Regions from separate parts of the Marinilactibacillus sp. XAAS-LB27 genome, predicted to be linked through region 2. Evidence: predicted binding sites of a transcription regulator. Region 2 holds the regulator's gene; the other holds the start of a gene.
What was found. Region 2 encodes NrdR, which represses ribonucleotide reductase genes. Its sites were predicted from a motif close to ACACNATATATNGTGT; they were not measured.

Region 1: a site for NrdR is predicted at 2,511-2,526, ahead of nrdH (glutaredoxin-like protein NrdH). Genes of this name have one in related genera too.

What each region holds. Positions count from the first base shown of each region.
Region 1 covers NZ_JAYXKP010000008.1:341-11,097, forward strand. Annotated here, with positions in the region: gene tmk (dTMP kinase) at 1-486, shown strand, start outside; gene VXN63_RS10100 (cyclic-di-AMP receptor) at 493-822, shown strand; gene holB (DNA polymerase III subunit delta') at 841-1,824, shown strand; gene VXN63_RS10110 (initiation-control protein YabA) at 2,021-2,365, shown strand; gene nrdH (glutaredoxin-like protein NrdH) at 2,778-3,011, shown strand; gene nrdI (class Ib ribonucleoside-diphosphate reductase assembly flavoprotein NrdI) at 3,017-3,385, shown strand; gene nrdE (class 1b ribonucleoside-diphosphate reductase subunit alpha) at 3,375-5,561, shown strand; gene nrdF (class 1b ribonucleoside-diphosphate reductase subunit beta) at 5,685-6,647, shown strand; gene nrdD (anaerobic ribonucleoside-triphosphate reductase) at 6,746-8,938, shown strand; gene nrdG (anaerobic ribonucleoside-triphosphate reductase activating protein) at 8,928-9,488, shown strand; gene VXN63_RS10145 (APC family permease) at 9,668-10,757, shown strand, end outside.
Region 2 covers NZ_JAYXKP010000009.1:43,476-54,232, reverse strand. Annotated here, with positions in the region: gene thrS (threonine--tRNA ligase) at 1-482, opposite strand, end outside; T-box leader at 556-773, opposite strand; gene dnaI (primosomal protein DnaI) at 828-1,757, opposite strand; gene VXN63_RS10950 (replication initiation and membrane attachment family protein) at 1,757-3,178, opposite strand; gene nrdR (transcriptional regulator NrdR) at 3,215-3,682, opposite strand; gene coaE (dephospho-CoA kinase) at 3,745-4,350, opposite strand; gene mutM (DNA-formamidopyrimidine glycosylase) at 4,382-5,224, opposite strand; gene polA (DNA polymerase I) at 5,302-7,965, opposite strand; gene murC (UDP-N-acetylmuramate--L-alanine ligase) at 8,164-9,492, opposite strand; gene VXN63_RS10920 (hypothetical protein) at 9,635-10,300, opposite strand; gene ytpR (YtpR family tRNA-binding protein) at 10,348-10,757, opposite strand, start outside.

The DNA.
Region 1 (10,757 bases), on a different contig from region 2:
CATACAGCCATGGATCCTAGAACAGAAGCCCTACTACTTGCAGCGAGTCGTAGACAGCATGTCGTTGAAAAGATTTTACCTGCTTTATCTAGAGGTGAAATTGTACTTTGCGACCGATTCGTTGATAGCTCAGTGGCCTATCAAGGACAAGCTAGAGGGATCGGGATGGAAAAAGTCCTTTCCATAAACGAATTTGCAATTGAAGGATTAACACCGGATATGACGCTTTATTTAGATGTAGAAGCTGAGGTCGGACTTGAGAGAATCAAAGATAAAAATTCTAATCGAACGCAAGACCGCTTGGAGATGGAAGCTATAACCTTCCATGAAGAAGTTCGAAATGCATATCAGATGATGATAGAAAAAGAGCCGGACCGATTTGTTGTAATCGATGCCGCTAAGAGTCAAGATAGTGTTTTTGATGCAGCTGAGAAAGCATTGAAGAGTGCTATTGAAGACTTCAAAAAAACGAATGAGAAAGGATGAATCAAAATGAAATTAATCGTAGCGATCGTTCAGAACCAAGACAGTAAGAGGTTAGCAGATGAATTCGTAGAAAAAGGTGTACGAGCAACAAAACTATCTTCTACGGGGGGATTTTTAAGAGCAGGAAATACGACTTTCTTAATGGGTGTTGAAGACCGAAAAGTTGACAGCGTATTAGCCTTGATCAAGGAAAATTGTTCTACAAGAAGTCAGACAATGATGAGTCCGCCTTCTTATGACTTTACTCTGGAATCAGACTTAACGTATCCTGTAGATGTAGAAGTTGGTGGTGCAACACTGTTTGTTCTTCCAATCGAGCAATTCCAACAATATTAAAGGTAAGGGAGACGTTCAATGTCGACCATCGTTGAAAAACAGTCGAGTATCAGTCGGCTGTTTTCTAAATTAATCAGCAATCAGACCATGCAGCATGCCTATGTTTTTGAGGGATTTGCAGGTACAGGGAAAAAAGAAATGGCACTATGGATCGCCCAAGCTCTTTTCTGTAAGAATTTTGAAAAAGAGCAGCGTCCATGTGGAGAATGTAGCCAATGTCAAAGGATTCAAACGCATCAGCATCCTGATATTATTGAAATCAAACCAGATGGACTATCCATTAAAGTTGCTCAAGTAAGAGAACTGAAAGAAGAGTTCTCTAAAAGTGGGGTAGAAAGTAAGCGAAAGTTATTCATTATAGAAGATATTGAAAAAATGACGCAGAATGCTGCAAATAGCTTACTTAAATTTTTGGAAGAACCAGATGGAGAGACAACAGCGTTATTGCTCACGACAGCAAAGCAGCGATTATTGCCTACCATCCTTTCACGCTGTCAGATTGTTCATTTCCCAGTCCAACCGCTTGGAGATCGAATAGATGAACTGAAAGAGCGTGGACTGACGGATTCGCAAGCAGCGTTGACTGCAAGAGTGACTCATGATGCAGAGAAAGCAATTGAATTAGCTGGAGATGAACCATTTCAGAATTTGGTGAAAGCAACTTGGAACTGGTTTAAGTTTTTATCGAAAAAAGATGATCAGGCCTTCGTATATGTTCAGACAGATTTAATGGGAACCGTCAATGACAGAGAATCAAACCAGCTCGTAGTCGATCTACTCATTGTTTTATACCGAGATTTATTGAATTTAACCTATTCTGATTCGGTTATCGTAGCCTTTCTAAATTATGAAGTACAACTTAAACAAACAGCGGAACAGTATTCTAGCAGACAAATCATCCATATCCTGGAACAATTGCTTGAAGCAAAAAAGAAATTGAATAGCAATGTAGCTGCCCAAGGTGTATTTGAAGATATTTCACTTCAGATGATAGCTGGGTAAACTTATTCGATGAATTGTCACGAAAACTGTCCCTTTACAAAAAACAGCAAACTTTATGCATTGAGGGTTTGCCATTTCAATTCTAATCATGTTATGCTATTACAAGGCAGTAGATTATAAATAGACTGCCTAATGATAATCAAAGTTAAAGTTGAAACCGATAAACACTCTGTAGAGAATGAAAAAGTGGTGAACAATGAATAAGAAAGAATTACATGACACATTTTCTGATTTGGAAACCCAAGCAGAAGCCACTCTGAAGACGCTCAAGCAAGTGAAACTAGAGCTGTCTCAGTTAACTGAAGAAAACCATGCATTAAGTATGGAAAATCAGCATCTGAGAGACAGATTAGCTGAAGTCATCAAACAGCAGTCGATTGAAAAACAATTAAGTGATACGGGTATGACAAAATCTCGAATGAATCTTGAGAAAATATATGAAGATGGTTTTCATGTATGTAATCTGTTTTATGGTTCTAGAAGAGATGGCGATGAGCCTTGTGCATTTTGTTTGGAAGTTATTTATGGTGAACGAAAATAAAGTCTATCTGCTTCAAAAAAAAATGCCACTATATATAGTTGTGAGGCAAAAAAACAAAAAAGAATTTTTGAAGTGCAAAACCTTATACACTCTCGTTCTGCTCGTATTGTTGAGCAAAATAACGAGAGTGTCTTTTTGTGCCTTGACACAACATGTAGTGTTCGGTTTAAAAATCTTTCCCATATACAGTGTTTTAGACTTGAATTTTTTCTATAGTCATGTAGAATAATAGATACGATACAAGAAGAGATGAGCACTGAAAAGTACACACGTTCGATAACGAAGTGATACTATATATAGTTCAGCTCTTCTGCATTGAAGCGAACAGAATTTGTGTTTTAAGACAAGAAATTCTGTCGCTTATCACATTGAGCTTAACAATCAGCAGGTTACTTAATAGGAGGAAAACACCATGTCAAACAAAGCAGTCATCGTATATTCAAAACCGAATTGTATGCAATGTAACTTTACAAAGAAATTTTTAGAAGATAAAGGTATCCCATTTGAAATTAAAGATATCGCTGAAAACGAAGCAGCAATTGAAGAAGTTAAAAGTTTAGGGTTCAGCTCTTTACCCGTTGTTCTTGCCGAAGGTCTAGAAGCGTTTAACGGCTTCCGTCCAGACATGCTTAGTCAATTAGCGTAATCATTATGAAGGTAGTGTATTTTTCTCTGACAGGACAGACCAGAAAATTCGTAAACAAACTCGAGATGGATTCGTTGGAATTAACGCCAACTAATCCATTTATTCCTGTAAACGAACCCTACATCGTGATAACACCAACGTATGATAAAGAAATGACTGAAATCTTAAATGATTTCATTGAAACAGAAAACAACCAATCTTTTTTAAAAGGAGTAGCTGGCGGAGGAAATCTTAATTTTGCACAGCTATTTGTTTTTACCGCGAAAGATTTGGCAAAAGAGTATAACGTTCCGCTCATTCATAGTTTTGAATTTCAGGGAAACGAAGACGACGTATCAAAAATAAAGAAAGTGGTGGATGATCTTGGCTACTAATAGTCCAGTAAAAGAACAACCTAAAGAAGTAACATATTTTCAACTAAACAATGAAATCAATCGCCCGGTAAATAATCAGATTCCCCTTCACAAAGATCGCGAAGCTGTAAAAGCTTATTTTATCGAGCATGTAAATCCTAATACAGTTTCGTTTGATAGTATTAACGAAAAAATCGATTATCTGATTGAGCACGATTTTATTGAAGAAGGTTTTATTGGAAAGTATTCAAGAACATTCATTACAGAATTGATTGAAGGACTTTATAACCAGAAATTCCGTTTCCGCTCATTTATGTCTGCGTATAAATTCTATACTCAATATGCTTTGAAAACAGATGATGGTAAACGTTTCTTGGAAAGATTTGAAGACCGTATCGCTTTTAATGCATTGTATTTAGCACACGGTGATGAAGCTTTGGCAACGAGTATCGCTGAAGAAATCATCAATCAGCGTTATCAACCAGCGACACCGACATTCTTGAATGCGGGTAGAAAACGTCGTGGAGAACTCGTTTCTTGTTTCTTGATTCAAACAACAGATGATATGAATAGTATTGGACGTGCAATTAACTCAGCGCTTCAATTGTCTCGTATTGGCGGGGGCGTTGGTGTAAACCTGACAAACCTTAGAGCAGCTGGAGATCCCATCAAGAAAATCGAAAATGCTTCTAGTGGCGTTTTACCTGTCATGAAATTATTAGAAGACAGCTTTAGCTATTCCAACCAGTTAGGACAGAGAAATGGTGCTGGTGCGGTTTACTTGAATATTTTCCACCCAGACATCATGAGCTTCCTTTCTACTAAAAAGGAAAATGCGGATGAGAAAGTTCGTGTGAAGACACTTTCTTTAGGTGTTACTGTTCCAGATAAATTTTACGAACTAGCAGCACATAATGAAGATATGTACCTGTTTAGCCCGTACGATGTTGAACGCATCTATGGCGAGCCATTTGCTTATATTGATATCACTAAAGAATACGACAATATGGTGGCAAATCCAGAAATTACTAAAACAAAAGTAAAAGCGCGTGATCTTGAAAATGAAATTTCTAAGCTTCAACAAGAATCAGGGTATCCTTATGTAATTAATATCGATACTGCAAACAAAGCAAACGCTGTTTACGGAACAATCACGATGAGTAACTTGTGTAGTGAGGTTCTTCAAGTACAAGAGCCTTCACTCATCAAGGATAACCAAGAATATGAAACATTGGGTACGGACATCAGTTGTAACTTAGGTTCGACTAACGTAGTGAACCTAATGAAGACACCTGACTTTGAAAAATCAGTAGATGCAATGGTTCGAGCATTAACGTTTGTTACGGATCAATCAAATATTGAAGCTGTACCGTCTGTAAAAAATGGTAACGACAAATACCACACGATCGGCCTTGGCGCTATGGGCTTACACACGTTTTTTGCATTGAATCAAATGCACTATGGCTCACCTGAGTCAGTAGAATTCACAGATGCTTACTTTATGCTTTTAAACTATTACACGCTTAAAGCAAGTAACAAGTTAGCAACAGAAAGAAATCAAGTATTCTTTAACTTTGAAAAATCAGACTATGCAAATGGTTCTTATTTTGACAAATATACAACGACAGATCATGTATTTGAATATGAGAAAATTGCAGCAATTTTTGCGGATAATGGTATCCACATTCCTTCAGCAGCAGACTGGGATGCTTTGAAAAAAGATGTTCAAGAAAATGGGCTATATCACCAGTATAGAATGGCTGTTGCACCGACTGGATCTATCAGCTATGTAAATGAAACATCAGCAAGTATTCACCCGATTACACGTCTGGTAGAAGAACGTCAGGAAAAACTGACTGGAAAAACTTACTATCCGGCACCGTATTTATCAAACGAAACGATGCCTTATTATCAGAGTGCTTATGATATGGATATGCGTAAAGTAATCGATATCTATGCGGCAGCTCAAAAACACGTCGATCAAGGTATGAGTCTTACACTCTTCATGCGTTCAGATATCCCAGAAGGAATCTACGAATGGAAAGAAGGCAAGACAACAAAACAAACGACTCGTGACTTAAATATTTTAAGACATTATGCACATAAAAAAGGGATCAAATCTATTTATTATGTTCGTACGTTTACAGATGATGCAGAAGAAATCGGATCAAATGCATGTGAGAGCTGTACAATTTAATTTATCGAATAGGTGATTGGTGTATAGCAAAGTAAAGATAAGATCCAGCTATACACCATTAGCTATGGATTGATGTACAGATACCAAATAGCAGACTAAACGATGGGACAAGGAGAATAAAGAATGGTTGAAACCTATAAAGCAATTAACTGGAACCAGATAGAAGATATGGTCGATAAACTGACTTGGGAAAAACTGGTTGAACAATTCTGGACAGATACACGAATCCCACTATCTAATGATTTAAGTGATTGGCAAAAATTGCCTCTTGCAGAAAAAGATATGGTTGCAAAAGTTTTCGGTGGACTGACACTACTAGATACACTTCAATCTCAAGATGGTATTGAAGCACTGAAAAAAGATATTCGTACACAACACGAAGAAGCTGTTTATAACAACATCGAATTCATGGAATCGATGCATGCTAAAAGTTATAGCGCGATTTTCAGTACGTTGAATACAAAATCAGAAATCGATCAAATTTTTGAGTGGACACACTCAAACGAAATGCTTCAAAAGAAAGCGCAAATTGTTAATGCAATTTATCAAGAAGGTACAGATCTTCAGAAAAAAGTAGCAAGTGTATTTCTTGAGTCTTTCTTATTCTATTCAGGGTTCTTTGCACCGCTACATTACCTTGGAAATAGTAAAATGACGAATATTGCAGAAATCATTAAGCTCATTCTAAGAGACGAATCGGTTCACGGCACATATATCGGATACAAATTCCAGATTGGATACAATCAACTTTCTGAAACAGAACAGGAAGAACTGAAAAACTGGACCTATGATTTGTTATTCAAACTTTATGAGAACGAAATGGAATACACAGAGTATCTTTATGGAGAAATTGGTTGGACGGATAGAGTTGGCGTATTCTTACGTTATAACGCCAATAAAGCTTTACAGAATCTTGGATTTGATCCGTTGTTCCCGGATCAGGCAAACGATGTCGATCCAATCATTATGAACGGAATTTCTACAGGTACAAGTAACCATGATTTCTTCTCGCAAGTTGGAAATGGTTATCTATTAGGTATGGTAGAATCGATGGAAGATGAAGATTACGTAAAATGGTATTCTTAAATCCATAAACAAGCATTCCTGCTGAAAAGTGGGATTTGCTTTTAACGTCACTTGTGAAAAAACAACCAAAGTTACGAAAGTCGAAAGGGGAAATCACTATGGAAACAGTAGATAAAACTAGAACAATGAGTAAAAAAACCCTGAAAGAGTTGAAAGTAGAAAAGCGTGACGGAAGAATACAAGATTTTTCAATCGACAAGCTATTGAACGTATACATAAATATCAATAAAGGTAGTATAGTAGTTACAAAAGAGCAGCAGATGCTTTTAAAAAATAGACTCCAAGAAAAAATAGGAAAAAAAGCACATTCTGTTATACATTCTTGTGAAATAGAACACATTTTAAAAAGCGTTTTAAATGAATTGGGTCAACCAAAGCTGATATTTCAATTAAATGCTCAAAAAGAACAGAAAAATAGAGACAAAGAGAAGCGAAGAGATGTGAATCAAATGATTCAGAATCTTTTAAATCAGGATAAAAGTATTGTAAATGAAAATGCGAATAAAGATAGTAGAGTATTTAATACACAACGTGACCTGACAGCGGGGGTGGTTGGAAAAGCGATAGGGTTGAAGTGGCTTCCAGAACATGTAGCAAATGCTCATGAAAAAGGAGATATCCATTACCATGATCTAGATTACACCCCCTATGCACCTATGAGTAATTGTTGCTTGATTGATTTCAAAGAAATGTTTGAAGAAGGATTTCAAATCGGAAACGCAGATGTAGAGTCTCCTAAATCGATTCAAACTGCAGCTGCTCAGACAGCCCAGATCATTGCAAATGTAGCTTCCAGTCAGTATGGGGGATGTAGTTTTGACCGAATCGATGAGGTGCTGGCACCTTACGCAGAATTGAATTACAAGAAGCATCAGAAAATAGCTGCGAAATGGGTGAAAACTCCTATAGAACAACAGGCATTTGCCAAGGAGCAAACAAAAAAAGACATCTATGACGCTATGCAGAGTCTGGAATATGAAATCAATACCTTGTACACATCCCAAGGACAGACACCTTTTACGAGCATCGGTTTCGGACTAGGCACCTCTTGGATTGAGCGAGAGATTCAAAAAGCCATTTTGACGGTACGATTAAATGGGCTTGGCAAGGAGAAAAGAACAGCGATTTTTCCCAAATTGATCTTCACATTGAAAAGAGGTATTAATTTAGAGAAGGATGACCAGAATTATGCAATTAAGGAGCTCGCATTAGCGTGCTCTGCTAAAAGGATGTATCCAGATATCTTATCTTACGATAAAATCGTAGAGCTGACAGGTAGCTTTAAAGCGCCGATGGGGTGTAGATCTTTTCTACAAGGATGGAAAAACGAAGAAAACAAAGAAATCACTGCGGGAAGAATGAATTTAGGAGTTGTGACTTTAAATCTTCCTAGAGTGGCTTTGGAAGCAGAGGGAGATCAGGATAAATTTTGGTCTATCTTGAAAGAACGTCTAGAAGTCTTGCATGACGGTCTAGTCTTTAAAGCAGGAAGGGTCATGGAAGCAAAGCCTGAGAACGCACCGATTCTTTATATGCATGGTGCCTTTGGCAAGAGGCTAAATAAAGAAGAAGCTGTCGAAAGCCTGTTTATAAATAGAAGAGCGACTGCATCGGTCGGTTATATTGGCTTGTACGAAGTCGCTGCTTCTTTCTTTGGTAGTGACTGGGAGCATAACAAAACGGCAAAAACCTTCACTTTAAGCATACTAAAAGAACTGAAACAAGCAGCGGATGAGTGGAGTGAAGAAACGGATCTCCATGTCAGTGTCTATGCAACACCAAGTGAGAGTCTGACGGACCGATTCTGTCGACTAGATACAGAGAAGTTTGGCGTAATAAAAGAGATTACAGATAAAGGGTATTACACCAATAGCTTCCACTATGATGTTAGAAAGAATCCGACACCGTTTGAAAAGATTGAATTTGAAAAAGACTATGCACCTTTTACGAGCGGAGGGTTCATCCATTATTGTGAATATCCCAAACTCCAGACCAATCTTAAAGCTTTGGAAGCTGTCTGGGACTTTGCATATGATAGAGTCGGTTATTTAGGAACGAACACACCGATTGATCGCTGTTATCAGTGCGACTTTGAGGGAGACTTTAGACCCACAGAATATGGTTTCAAATGTCCACAATGTGGAAATACGGATCCAGAGACGTGTGATGTAGTGAAAAGAACGTGTGGCTATCTTGGTAATCCACAGAAACGCCCAATGGTAGAGGGTAGACATAAAGAAATTGCTGCTAGAATAAAGCATATGGAAAGTTGTGAAATCAATGAAAACTGATCCAACAGCGTGGACATCTGAACAATTCAGCAAACACTATATCGCAGATTATAAACCCTATAACTTTGTGGACGGAGAAGGCGTAAGGTGCAGTATTTATGTCAGTGGCTGTCCCTTTGCTTGTAAAGGGTGCTACAACAAAGTCGCGCAAAATTTTGCATATGGGAAGCCTTATTCTATTGAACTGGAAGATCAAATCATCGAAGATTTACGCGCTGAGTACTGTCAAGGGATGACCTTGCTAGGAGGAGAACCATTCTTGAATACTGGAGTTACAATCCAGTTGAGCAAACGCATTAAAGAAGAGTTTGGAAACAAAAAAGATATCTGGTCGTGGACGGGATATACTTGGGAAGAATTGATGACCGGAACAGAAGATAAACAAACATTGTTGTCTTATCTGGACGTAGTAGTAGACGGACGATTTGAGTTGGAGAAAAAGGATCTGGGTCTGGCCTTTAGAGGGAGTTCGAATCAAAAAATCATCGACGTTCAAAAGTCATTAAAGACTGGAGAGTGTGTGTTGTGGCAAGATGGACACTACTTATGATTTAAAATAGGTATGCTAAACAGAGGGGATAGACTATTTAAGTGAATAAAGCAAAACATTCTTTTCTTAAACTGTGATTTCTGTTATATTCTCTATTATACTGTATTCAGTATAATTATTTATAATATGAATAAAGTATAATAAAAAAATACTATTCAACAGTAAAAAGGAGAGAAACAGTGGAAGATAAGAAGATAGAAATAAAACAGCATTATGGATTACTGACAGCATTGTCTATGATTGTCGGTATCTGTGTAGGTTCAGGAATCTTTTTCAAATCAGATGATATCCTAGCTTATACGGGTGGCGATGTTTTACTAGGCGTGCTTGTATTCTGTATTGGGGCTTTATGTGTGATATTTGGGAGTATCACTTTAACTGAATTAGCTAGTAGAACAGAAAAAACTGGTGGCGTAGTGGGGTATTTTGAAGAGTTCATTTCACCTGCGGCAGCTAGTGCATTTGGCTGGTTCCAAGTATGGGTTTATTTCCCAACAATCACAGTAGTAGTTGCATGGGTAGCTGGAATTTACACCACAATGCTGTTTAACTTACCATCAACACTTGAAACACAAGTCGGTATAGGACTTATTTATTTAACATTCTTATTTGGAATGAACTATATTTCGCTTAAAGCAGGTGGACGTTTCCAAAATCTTACGACGTTCATTAAATTGATTCCCTTAATTGGGATTGGACTTGTAGGGTTGTTCTGGAGTGCACCAAATCCTGAAATTCCAAACGAAGTGGCTGTAATCGGAACAAGCTCTGTAGGACTCGGCTGGCTTGCAGCCTTAGCGCCAATGGCTTTCTCTTTTGAAGGATGGGTTATCTCGACAACCATCACACCAGAAGTTAAAAATGCTAAACGCAATATGCCAATTGCTTTAACCATTGGACCTTTAATTGTACTCGTTGTCTACCTAGCTTACTTCTTAGGAACAGTATCGATTGTTGGAGAAGAGTATATCTTGTCCACAGGAGATGCTGCAATCAGTCAGATTGGTACAGCTATACTTGGGGCAAATGGTGAATCGATCATGCTTACTTTTGTTTTGATTGCTGTTTTAGGTGTAGTCAATGGATTGACTTTAGGATATATCCGTCTGCCTCAAGCACTTGCGACAAAAAACATGATTCCAATGAGTGACAGTATCAAAGTCATGGATGCAAAAAGAGAATTATCACCAGCTTCGACTATTTTTGCTTTTGTAGTTAGCTTGGTATGGATGGGATTACATTATATCTCACAAAAAACGTCCTTGTTAT
Region 2 (10,757 bases):
GTAATGAGTTCTACTTTGTAAGGATCTGCTGCGAACAATTCAAGTGCGGCTTCTCTAGAAATTTCTTTTCGTACAAATGGTAGATTCTCTTTAACAATTGCCATCATTTCTTTTTCAATGGATTCTAAATCTTCTTCTGTGATAGGTGTTTCTGAATCTGTATCATAGTAAAATCCTGTTTCAATCGCTGGACCTACACCGAACTTAACATCTGGGAATAATCTCTTAATTGCTTGAGCCATTAAGTGAGCAGTAGAATGACGAAGGATTCCTAAAGCATCTTCGTGATCTGGTGTAATGATTTCAAGTTCTCCGTCTTCATAAAGTGGTTGATCAAAATCAACATGTTGACCATTCCACTTACCGGCTAATCCTTTTTTCTCCAATGATTTAGCAATACTGCCTGCAACCATTTTCGGTGATGATCCTGACTCCACATTTTTTATGGACCCATCTGGTAATTTAACTGCGATTTCTGACATATCAATTCCTCCTGCTTTTATTCTCTTCACTTATTGTACAAAAAAAGTCCCAATGAATGAGATTGATCTCATTCATTGGGACGTAGTTGATTACGTGGTTCCACCCAGTTTTACAGAAAGTAAACTCTCTGTCTTCATTAGCTCTTTAACGCAGAGACACGTCTGCTCTTACTCAATTCAAAGCAGCACTCGAAAGGGGTAGATGATAAATTGTTTCAGAAGACTTTCAGCTAATGTCTTCCTCTCTTTAAAACAAGCTCTTATCAAATTTGTCTTTCTCTAAGTTTTATTATTAGAATAATAGTAGAATACCACGCTTGACTTTAGCTTTCAATAGTTTTCTTACTAAGCATGTCTCCTGTTATCGCCTGTCATTTCTACTTCTTTGGAAAGAAACTTCACTCTTTCCATAATCCTTTTAGCTTTTAAAGGTTCATTTTCGCCTCTTTGCGTCACTCGAAGATGCTCTTGTTCCAAATGAGCCATATCAAAATTAGAGGTAAAGAACGTTGGAAGCTGTTCTTGCATTCTATGCTGTAAAACGACTCCCAGAATATCATCTCTAATCCAACTAGACATAGAATCCGCTCCAATATCATCAATCATTAATATTTTAGCGTTTTTCAAAGCAGAAAGCTTTTCTTCAGTTGTATTTTGGCCAATTGAATTCTTCATTTCGACAGCAAATGTTGGAAAATGAACGAGTGTTGAGGGATGACCTTGTTTTGATAACTCATGCGCAATCGCCCCTAATAGAAAAGTCTTCCCTACTCCAAATTTTCCGTAAAGATACAATCCTTGTTGGAAGGTTTCAGGATTTTCAAGAAACTGATCAATAAAATCGTAGGCTTCCTCTACCGCTTTGTTTCTCCCGGGCGTACTATCAAACTGATCAATATTGAAATGCTTAATGTCTTTTGACATATACAATGAATGAATCCGTTTATTGATAGCTTCTTGTTTCTGACGATTGATCAAATCAGAAGACGGCTCATAGGTTACATCAACTCTTTTATTGTTGATTGAAAGACTTGGCTTATACCCCGGCATAAGCTGACCACTCTGAGCAGCCGCTTTCTTCTTTTCGACAACAAATTCATACAACTTAGACGCACTTTTTTCAATCGCTTCGTTATCGAGTACTGTCCTGTTTTCAGCAATAAACCGTCGAACATCAGGATCTTTAAATACTTCGTTTTTCATGATTTCTCTAAATCTCTCGTTCATTTTAGTTGAATTCATCATATTTTCCAACTGGTTACGAATACTCTCCATTAACTGTCACCACCTTTACTTCGATTTCTGATACGCTCAAGTCTTTGCCTGAATTCTTCTTGCTTTTTAGCATCGATTTCTTCTCCAACATTCTCTTCTGATGCCCAGTCTGGTAACGTTTCTTTTCTAATATATTTTTGAGAATTTGATCGAGTTGAACCCGATCTTTGTTTGCTTTGTCTATCGCTTCTTGACTCAGCATATAATTGTTTCACTTTCTGTAGAGCGTCTTCTGGTGAGTTTATATCATTTTGCGCCCAATCATTAGCAACTTTCAGTGCAAGACTTTTTTCCAATACAGGTGCATTTTTCCCAATCAACACATAATTGATTAGGATATTAATCACACTTGTCGAAAGAGAAGATTGTTCTACAAGTTCTTTAATGACCCATGTTTCATTGCTAGAAACAAATCCACCTTTTTGATTCTTGATAGATTTCAAGTATTCAATCGGTTTTACTTCCTGAGCATGTAAAATGATTTCGATTTCTTGATTATTAAATCCCTTTTGTTTAAGTTGTGTTTTTCGCCCACTTTTAGCAGATTGTTCTTCTTGAATTGAACCCGTTACTTTATCTTGTATCTGAACTTTTCTAGCTTGCTTTTTATGGAAATCTCTTTGAACGATTTGTGGTAGTTTCTCTTGGTCGATATTTGAAGTCTCTATATCTGTAGACTCAAGAACATACTTTTGCATATCCAGTTCGTTGACGCCGTATATTTCATAGATAGAAATAATTAATTCTCTAATTTCTTTTGTAAGAGATTTTTTATTGATAAAGTGATGATTCAAACCTTCTACAAAGAACGTCCAATCGAAGTCACTTTGTTCACTCATCATTTGAACCGGTGAATGTTTTGAAGACGGCAACTCTTGGTCATCAAATTCTACGACTGACAATTGATTATGTTTTTGGATGTCAAAATAATAGACATCTAAGAAAGACTTTGTAATTTCCTCATACTTTTCTGCTTCAGGCTTTTCATTAGAAAACTGCTGTTTGATTTCGTTGAACATTCTTTCTCCAACTTTTTCAAATAAGATCAGACGCATCAGATGATCATTGAAAAAACGTTCGGCAGAAAGAGGGGGTTTGATCTCAAAAAGAAACTGATCTGAGTCTTTTTTGCTTTTATAAACGCTCAATAAGCCTAAACCTTCAAGTCGAATGCGGGCCTGATATAATTCTGGTATCCCAATATCAAGAAGCGTCATCAGCTCAGATAAAGGTCTAGCCTCTGTCCAACCACTGCCATTTCTGATTGATTCTTTTAAATTCATATACAATGTGAATGCTGCATTGCCAATAAGTGGTTGGTAGATTGTCGTCAAAATACGTACATCTTGATCAGAGAGAGGGACAACTTGACGTAATGTGAAAAAATCTTTTGGATTGACTTGTTGCCACGGGTAATTCATTGTGCACTCTCTCCTTTCATTTATCTATCCTAAACATTATTTGTCATTCTTTCTTTTCTTTGCTAACTCTTGCATTTCTTTCATAAATACCTCTATGTCTTTAAATTGTCTGTATACACTCGCAAACCTTATATAAGCTACATCATCCACTTCAGCAAGTTCTTGCATAATATACTCACCGATCTTGGTAGATTCAATTTCGCTATCTCCACGGTCTCTAATTTTATACTCTACTCGAGTTACAATTTTTTCTTGTTCTTCAGCTGTGACGGGTCTTTTTTCAAACGCTCGCCTCAGGCCTCTTAAAAGTTTTTCTCGACTGAATTCTTCACGAGTTTTATCTTTTTTCACAACGAGTATCGGTGATTGCTCTAGTCGCTCAAAGGTCGTAAATCTGAATCCACAACTTTCGCATTCTCTTCGTCTACGAGTGGCTTTATTTTCATCAGCTGGTCTACTATCGACTACTCTACTTCCATTATGCTGACAGCGAGGACATTGCATAGAAATCAGTCCTTTTCTTATAATCTAAAGGTACTTTCAGTTATATTCAGTATACCATAGCTTTAAGTGCTGTAATACCCTTTACTTATAAGCCATTCTTCGACTTGTTTCACTGTATCTTCTAGCGTTCCATTGTTATAAATAATATAATCTGCTTGGGCTACTTTCTTTGATAATTCCATCTGAGACTCGATTCTTTGAAGCGCCTCTGATTGACTAAGTTCGTTTCGTTTCATCAAGCGTTTCAGTTGCGTTTCTTTATCAACTGCAACAACCATAATCTCATCAACATCTTTATTGTAGCCAGCTTCAAATAATAATGGAATATCTAATACAATCAGTTCATGTCCAGAATTGATCAATCGATCTTTCTCTGAAAGAATCCATTCTCTAATATAATAAGATAGACAGTCATTTAACTGTTTTCTTTTTAAGTGATCGCTAAAAATAAGGTCGCCTAGTTTTTTTCGATTCAATTCTCCATTTGCTAGTAAAATCTCTTCACCAAATAGGTTTTGCACTTTCTTTAAAGCTTCAGTTCCTGGTTCAATGACAATTCTAGCCCCGACGTCAGCATCCACCACAGGAATGTTGTGTGTTAAAAATAATCGACTGACAGTCGATTTACCAGATGCAATGCCTCCTGTCAAACCTAATATATAAGCCATGATCAGCCTCCTTTTTTACTCTATTCTCTTATTAACGAACCAACTGACTTTCTGACTGACAATTTGGACAGTAATGAGTACCTCTTTGCGCTACTTTCGTTTTTTCAATAATTGTTCCGCAACGTGGGCAATTTTGCCCGTTTTTGCCATATACGTTCAAAAATGACTGATAAGATCCTGTTTCTCCAAAAGCGTTCTGATAGGTTCGTATGGTTGTCCCACCTGCCTTCACTGCCTTACCCATGACGAGCAAGATAGCTTCGTAAAGAGTTACAAGTTCTATTTCAGTTAACGTATTCGCCATACGTGCTGGGTAGATTTTTGCTTCAAATAAAATCTCATCTGCATAAATATTTCCAATACCAGCAATAACCGTTTGATCTAAAAGTGTTGCTTTGATTGTTTTTTTTCTTTTAAGCAATTGAGTTTTAAATGTTTCTAATATTAAAGTTTCTCTTACTGGTTCTGGGCCTAGTTTGGCAATTGATGCATGAGCAAGCTCGGTGTCTCTTGGAATCAATGATATTCTACCGAATTTCCTAACATCAAGATATCTCAGCTCCCGTCCATCTTCTAGTTCAAAGATCACATGGGTGTGCTTTGAGATTGGAACATCCCTTGATTCTATTCGGTATTTCCCTTCCATCCTCAAATGCGAGATCATTACGTAATCTGTTAAAAAGAATAATAAAAATTTCCCTCTTCTTCCTATTGATTCAATACGTTGATTTTTAATTTTTTCTTTGAATAGGCGGATGTCACTCGGTTCCGCAATAATTCTATCCCATAAAACAGTCACTTGTTTGATTTTCAATCCTTTGATCAGCTTTTCAAGTCCTGTCCGAACACTTTCTACTTCTGGTAATTCAGGCACACGGTTCTTCCTTTCATTCTCCTATAAAAATAGTTAAAGAAGCGAGAGTAAACTCGCTTCTTAGCTGATTTCTTATATTATTTGGCTTCATACCAGCTCTTACCCCAGCTGCTTTCAACTTTGAGCGGTACAGATAGTTCTACTGCATTTTCCATAACTTCTTTGACTAGCTCTTCTAGAACCGGTATCTCTTCTTCAGGTGCTTCGAAGATGACCTCATCGTGAACTTGTAAAAGCATCGTAGCTTCAAGTCCTTTTTCTTTCACTTTTTCTGCCATATTAATCATAGCTACTTTCAAGATATCTGCGGCACTACCTTGAATTGGCGTATTCATAGCTGTTCTTTCAGCAAATGATCTTAAATTGAAATTTCGAGAATTGATATCCGGTAAATATCTTCTTCTATGGAACAAGGTTTCAACGAATCCTTTGTCTTTTGCTTCGCGAATGACATCATCAATAAATGTCTTAACACCAGGAAATCGACTAAAGTACGTATCAATGTATTCTTGAGCTTCTTTTCGAGTGATATTCAAACTTTGAGAAAGACCATAATCACTGATTCCGTAGACAATTCCGAAGTTAACAGCTTTAGCATCTCTTCTCATATTTGCAGTTACCTCACTTGGATCTTTAAGATCAAATACTCGCATCGCCGTACTTGTATGAATATCTTGTTCTTCGATAAAGGCTTGTTTCAGATGTTCGTCGTTAGAAATATGTGCGAGCACTCTTAATTCGATTTGAGAATAATCGGATGCAAAAATTTTCCAACCTTCTTTTCTGGGTATGAAAGCTTGTCTGATTTTCCGCCCCTCTTCTAGTCTAACAGGAATATTTTGAAGGTTAGGATCCACTGAGCTTAAGCGCCCAGTCCTCGCTACTGTTTGAAGATAACGTGTATGGATTTTCCCTGTTTCTGGTTTAATCACTCTGAGCAAACCTTCAATATAAGTAGACTGAATTTTAGCGATTTGTCTGTATTGTAAAATGAATTCTACAATGGGTGCTTGATCTTGAAGCTTTTCAAGTACATCTTGAGCTGTAGAATACCCAGTTTTTGTTTTCTTGATAACAGGATAACCCATTTTATCAAACAAAATAACACCAAGTTGTTTCGGAGAATTAATATTAAATTCTTCTCCGGCTTCTTTATAAATTCTCTGTTCAATCGTGTGTAAGGTTTCAGCAAATTCAGCTTTCATTTTTTCTAGTCTTTGAGCATCTACGGTGATTCCTCGGATTTCCATTTCAGCTAGCACGATTGCTAGAGGAATTTCCATCTCCTTGAGAAGATTTTCCTGTTCATTTTTGACCAGTTCTTCATTCATCTGGTGAGATAATTTGAAGACAGCATTAATTTTATGCGCGATATGGTCTCTCATCAATTCAAGATTTTCAGGTACTTTCTTTTTCTTCCCTTTTCCGTAGACCACTTCGTCTGGAGACAGTCCATTGTAGTGATGCTTGCTCGCTACATCCGCTACGTCCCCACTACTACTGTCTTCCGCTGTCAATAAATAAGAAGCCAATAAAATATCAAACTCGGTTCCTTTAAGGTTAAAATCTTTTCTGTTTAGAGCCACATAGGTTCTTTTGGTATCATAAAGTGTTTTAGGAATATCTTCTGATTCAATCCATTTTTTGAACTCTGGAGATTTGAAAGCGTCCGCAGGTTCCACAACATATATCTTTTGATCATTACCCCAACCTACTGAGACAATTTCCGATTGATGGTAATTGTCTTCAAGCATTTCAATATACAATGCCATATCTGGTTTGAACATGTCAGATGTGATTGATTTAACGTATTCGTAGTCAATATCTTCTACATCTTCTGCTAATTGTTCCATATATTCAGAAGTATCCAATTTGTTCAAGTGTGATTGGAAATCCATTTCTTTGTAGAAAGAAATGAGTTTCTCCATATCCATACCACTGTACTTTAATTCCTCTACAGAAATTTCAATAGGTGCTTGGATATCAATGGTTGCCAATTTTTTACTTAATAGTGCTGTTTCTTTTTCATTGATCAAATTTTCTTTTCGTTTAGACTTCTTCATCTCTTCAATGTTTTCATACAAACCCTCAACTGTGCTGTATTCTTTTAAGAGTTTTAAAGCTGTCTTTTCTCCAATGTTTGAAACTCCTGGAATATTATCAGAAGCATCCCCTGCGAGACCTTTCATGTCGATAATCTGATTCGGCGTAATGCCCATTTCTTCCATGATCGAATCTGCAGTATATTCTTTAATATCACTAACCCCTTTTTTAGTGATATCGATTCTAACTTTATCTGAAGCTAATTGAGTCAGATCTCGGTCCCCAGTCAAAATAACGACTTCAAAGCCGTCTGCTTCTGCTAGAGTAGAAAGCGTTCCAATGATATCATCGGCTTCGAAATTAACCAATTGATAAGATTGTAGCCCAAATCCTGATAATAAATCCTTGATAAAGGGAATCTGCTCGGCAAACTCAGCCGGCATTTTTGAACGTCCACCTTTATACTCTTCAAAAAATTCATGACGGAACGTCGTTTTACCTGCATCAAACGCTACAAGAGCATGTGTAGGTTGTTCTTTGTTCACAACGACTTCAAGCATATTATGAATACCATAAAGGGCATTCGTGTGTAATCCATTTCTATTTTTCATTCGTTCTAATTGACTGTGCAATCCATAGAACGCACGAAAAGCTATACTATATCCATCAATCAAAAGCAGTTTTTTCTGTTCAGGCATTCATCTCGACTCCTCTATTTTCTCAGTTCATTTAATACTCTCGTTACTCTATTTTAACAAAAATGGCGTCTACAAAAAAGAGAACGTACTTAAACTCTCAGCTTTACTATAATGACTGTTTAAATAATGGATTCAAAAATAAAAAGACTACCTCAAAGGAGATAATCTTTTAGCTATTATGATCGTTTAAAATTCGACTTAATACTGTGCTTTTGATTGGCTTAATAAGGTTTCAAAAGCATGTTCAAACTTCTCTACATCGCCTGCACCCATAAACACAAATACAGAACCTCTGTGTTTGAGTAACGGAGACATATCCTCTTCACCAACAACTGCTAAGCCTTTTTCTGTTTTGTTGAGCAAATCTTGGATCGTTATCTCACCTGATTGCTCACGAGCAGAAGTAAATATCTCACATAAATAGACATAGTCGGCTAAATCCAGCGACTTTCCGAAATCGCTTAGCAAAGCAACGGTTCTAGTAAATGTATGTGGCTGAAAAACAGCAACAATTTCTTTATCTGGATATTTTTGGCGTGCTGCATCCAATGTAGCTTTTATCTCAGCTGGATGATGTGCATAATCGTCAATGATCACTGTATCCATTACTTGTTTTTCAGTAAATCTTCTTTTAACACCAGAAAACGTTTTAAGTCTTTCAGCAACTTTTTCCTGATCGACTCCTTCGTAGTGACAGAAAGCAATAACGCCTAGAGCGTTTTGAATATTGTGGTTCCCATAAGAAGGAATCGAGAATTGACCATAAAAGTCTCCTCTTACATACACATCAAAAGAAGATCCTTCAGTTGTTCTCACAATATTCTTAGCTTGAAAATCATTGTGGTCCTGAAATCCGTAAAAGACTACCGGAACAGATGCTTGTAAATTCTGCAGACGCTCATCATCTCCGCAGGCGAAGACAGCTTTTTTGATTTGAGATGCAAAGTTCGTAAAAGCATTCTCAACATCTTCTACACTCGTATAATAATCTGGATGATCATAATCGATATTTGTAATCAATGCATAGTCTGTCTTATAGGCTAGGAAATGTCTACGGTACTCGCATGCTTCAAGAACAAAATATTCTGCATCTTCTACTCCGCTACCTGTACCATCACCAATAAGATAACTTGTTTTTTCGATACCACTTAATACGTGAGCCAATAGTCCTGTTGTACTTGTTTTACCGTGTGAACCAGTTATTGCAACACTTGTGAACTGATTACTGAATTCACCAAGAAAATCGTGATAACGTTCTACTTTCAAGCCCATCGCTTTTGCTTTCACAATTTCTTCGTGCGTGTCAGGGAAAGCATTCCCTGCAATTACAACCATATTTTCTTTTATATTATTCTCATCAAAAACATAAATAGGAATTTGCGCAATTTCTAAATTTTCTTGTGTAAAAAAGTATTTATTAACATCTGATCCTTGAACTGTGTACCCTTTGTCATGAAGAATCAACGCTAATGCACTCATACCTGATCCTTTTATGCCGACAAAATGATAAATCATCGTTTGATCCATTGAAAAGTCCTCCAAATTTCTGCTATATAATTGATTATATAGTCTTTGTCTTAATACAAATAAAGATAAGACATAACGATTTTATACTATAATGCAAATCGCTGAAAAAATCTAGTATCAATCATTCTAATCAAATGAGACTTCATTCATTTTTGTCAGAAAAAAGTCCTGGTATCTCTCTTTTTGTCTTGTTGGCGCCTAACTGTTCTTCTTGAATGATATTCATTAAAGATCGGTGTAATCTCATTCTTTTCTTGTCATCTTGTTTGTTTTCCTTTTTAGACGGTTCAATTTTCTCTCTATTAACTATATCAATTGCTTCAATTGATTCTTGTATAGTCGCTTCGGCTTGATTCGACTGCTCTTTGGTATTCCAACCAGCTATCAATTCAGCCGTCTCGAATTCTTCAAAAAGCAAGAATTCATTTGAAGTCTTTTTCAAGGTTTCTTTTAATTGCTCATAATTCCAATTGTCCCGTTCTTTTTTGATTGGTTTTTTAAATCCATATATAGGCGAAGGTACTTTACTCACCTCAAAAGGTGGCTCGATATAATGCTTTGATCGATTAGGTGAACCAGTTGTTGTTGTTGTTTCTTCAAGATATTGCTGGAACCCCTTTTCCACTTCCCCTCTACTTTGAATCTGATTTGGAAGCGAGTGCGTATGCTCTTCACTGAACAGATTTTCTTTGGATTCCAGTTCTTTCGGCTGCTTTTTTTCAAGGTTTGCTTTTAATCGCTTAGTCGATTCGAGCGTTGATTGATGTTTGACATGCTTGAAAAAACTCGGTCCATCATATTCTACCACTACACTTCCTCCTCTCTATTTACATGAATGATCTGAACTAGAATACACTATTTAGTTAGCTCAAATGTACGTCCAGTTTCTTCCGTATCTTCTAGTACTACTATTCCTTTACTTGTTTGCTCTAGACCTAACTCTTTTGCTGAACAAATCATACCACTACTTTTAGTTCCTCTTAGTTCTCCAGGCCATATCACTAGTCCGTCCGGCATAACAGCACCCGGTTTTGCTACGACAACTTTCTGACCTTGTTCGATGTTTGATGCTCCACATACGATTTGAACAATTTCTCCATGATCGATTTCAGTTTGTGTGATATTCAAGTGGTCAGAGTCTTCCATAGGTACACACTCTTTCACATAACCCACTACAAATTTTGGTGAAGTATCGGCAACTAGTTCATCTTCCCAACCGTTTTGTTTGATTTGCTTGTTAAGGATAGATACTTGCTCACTTAATA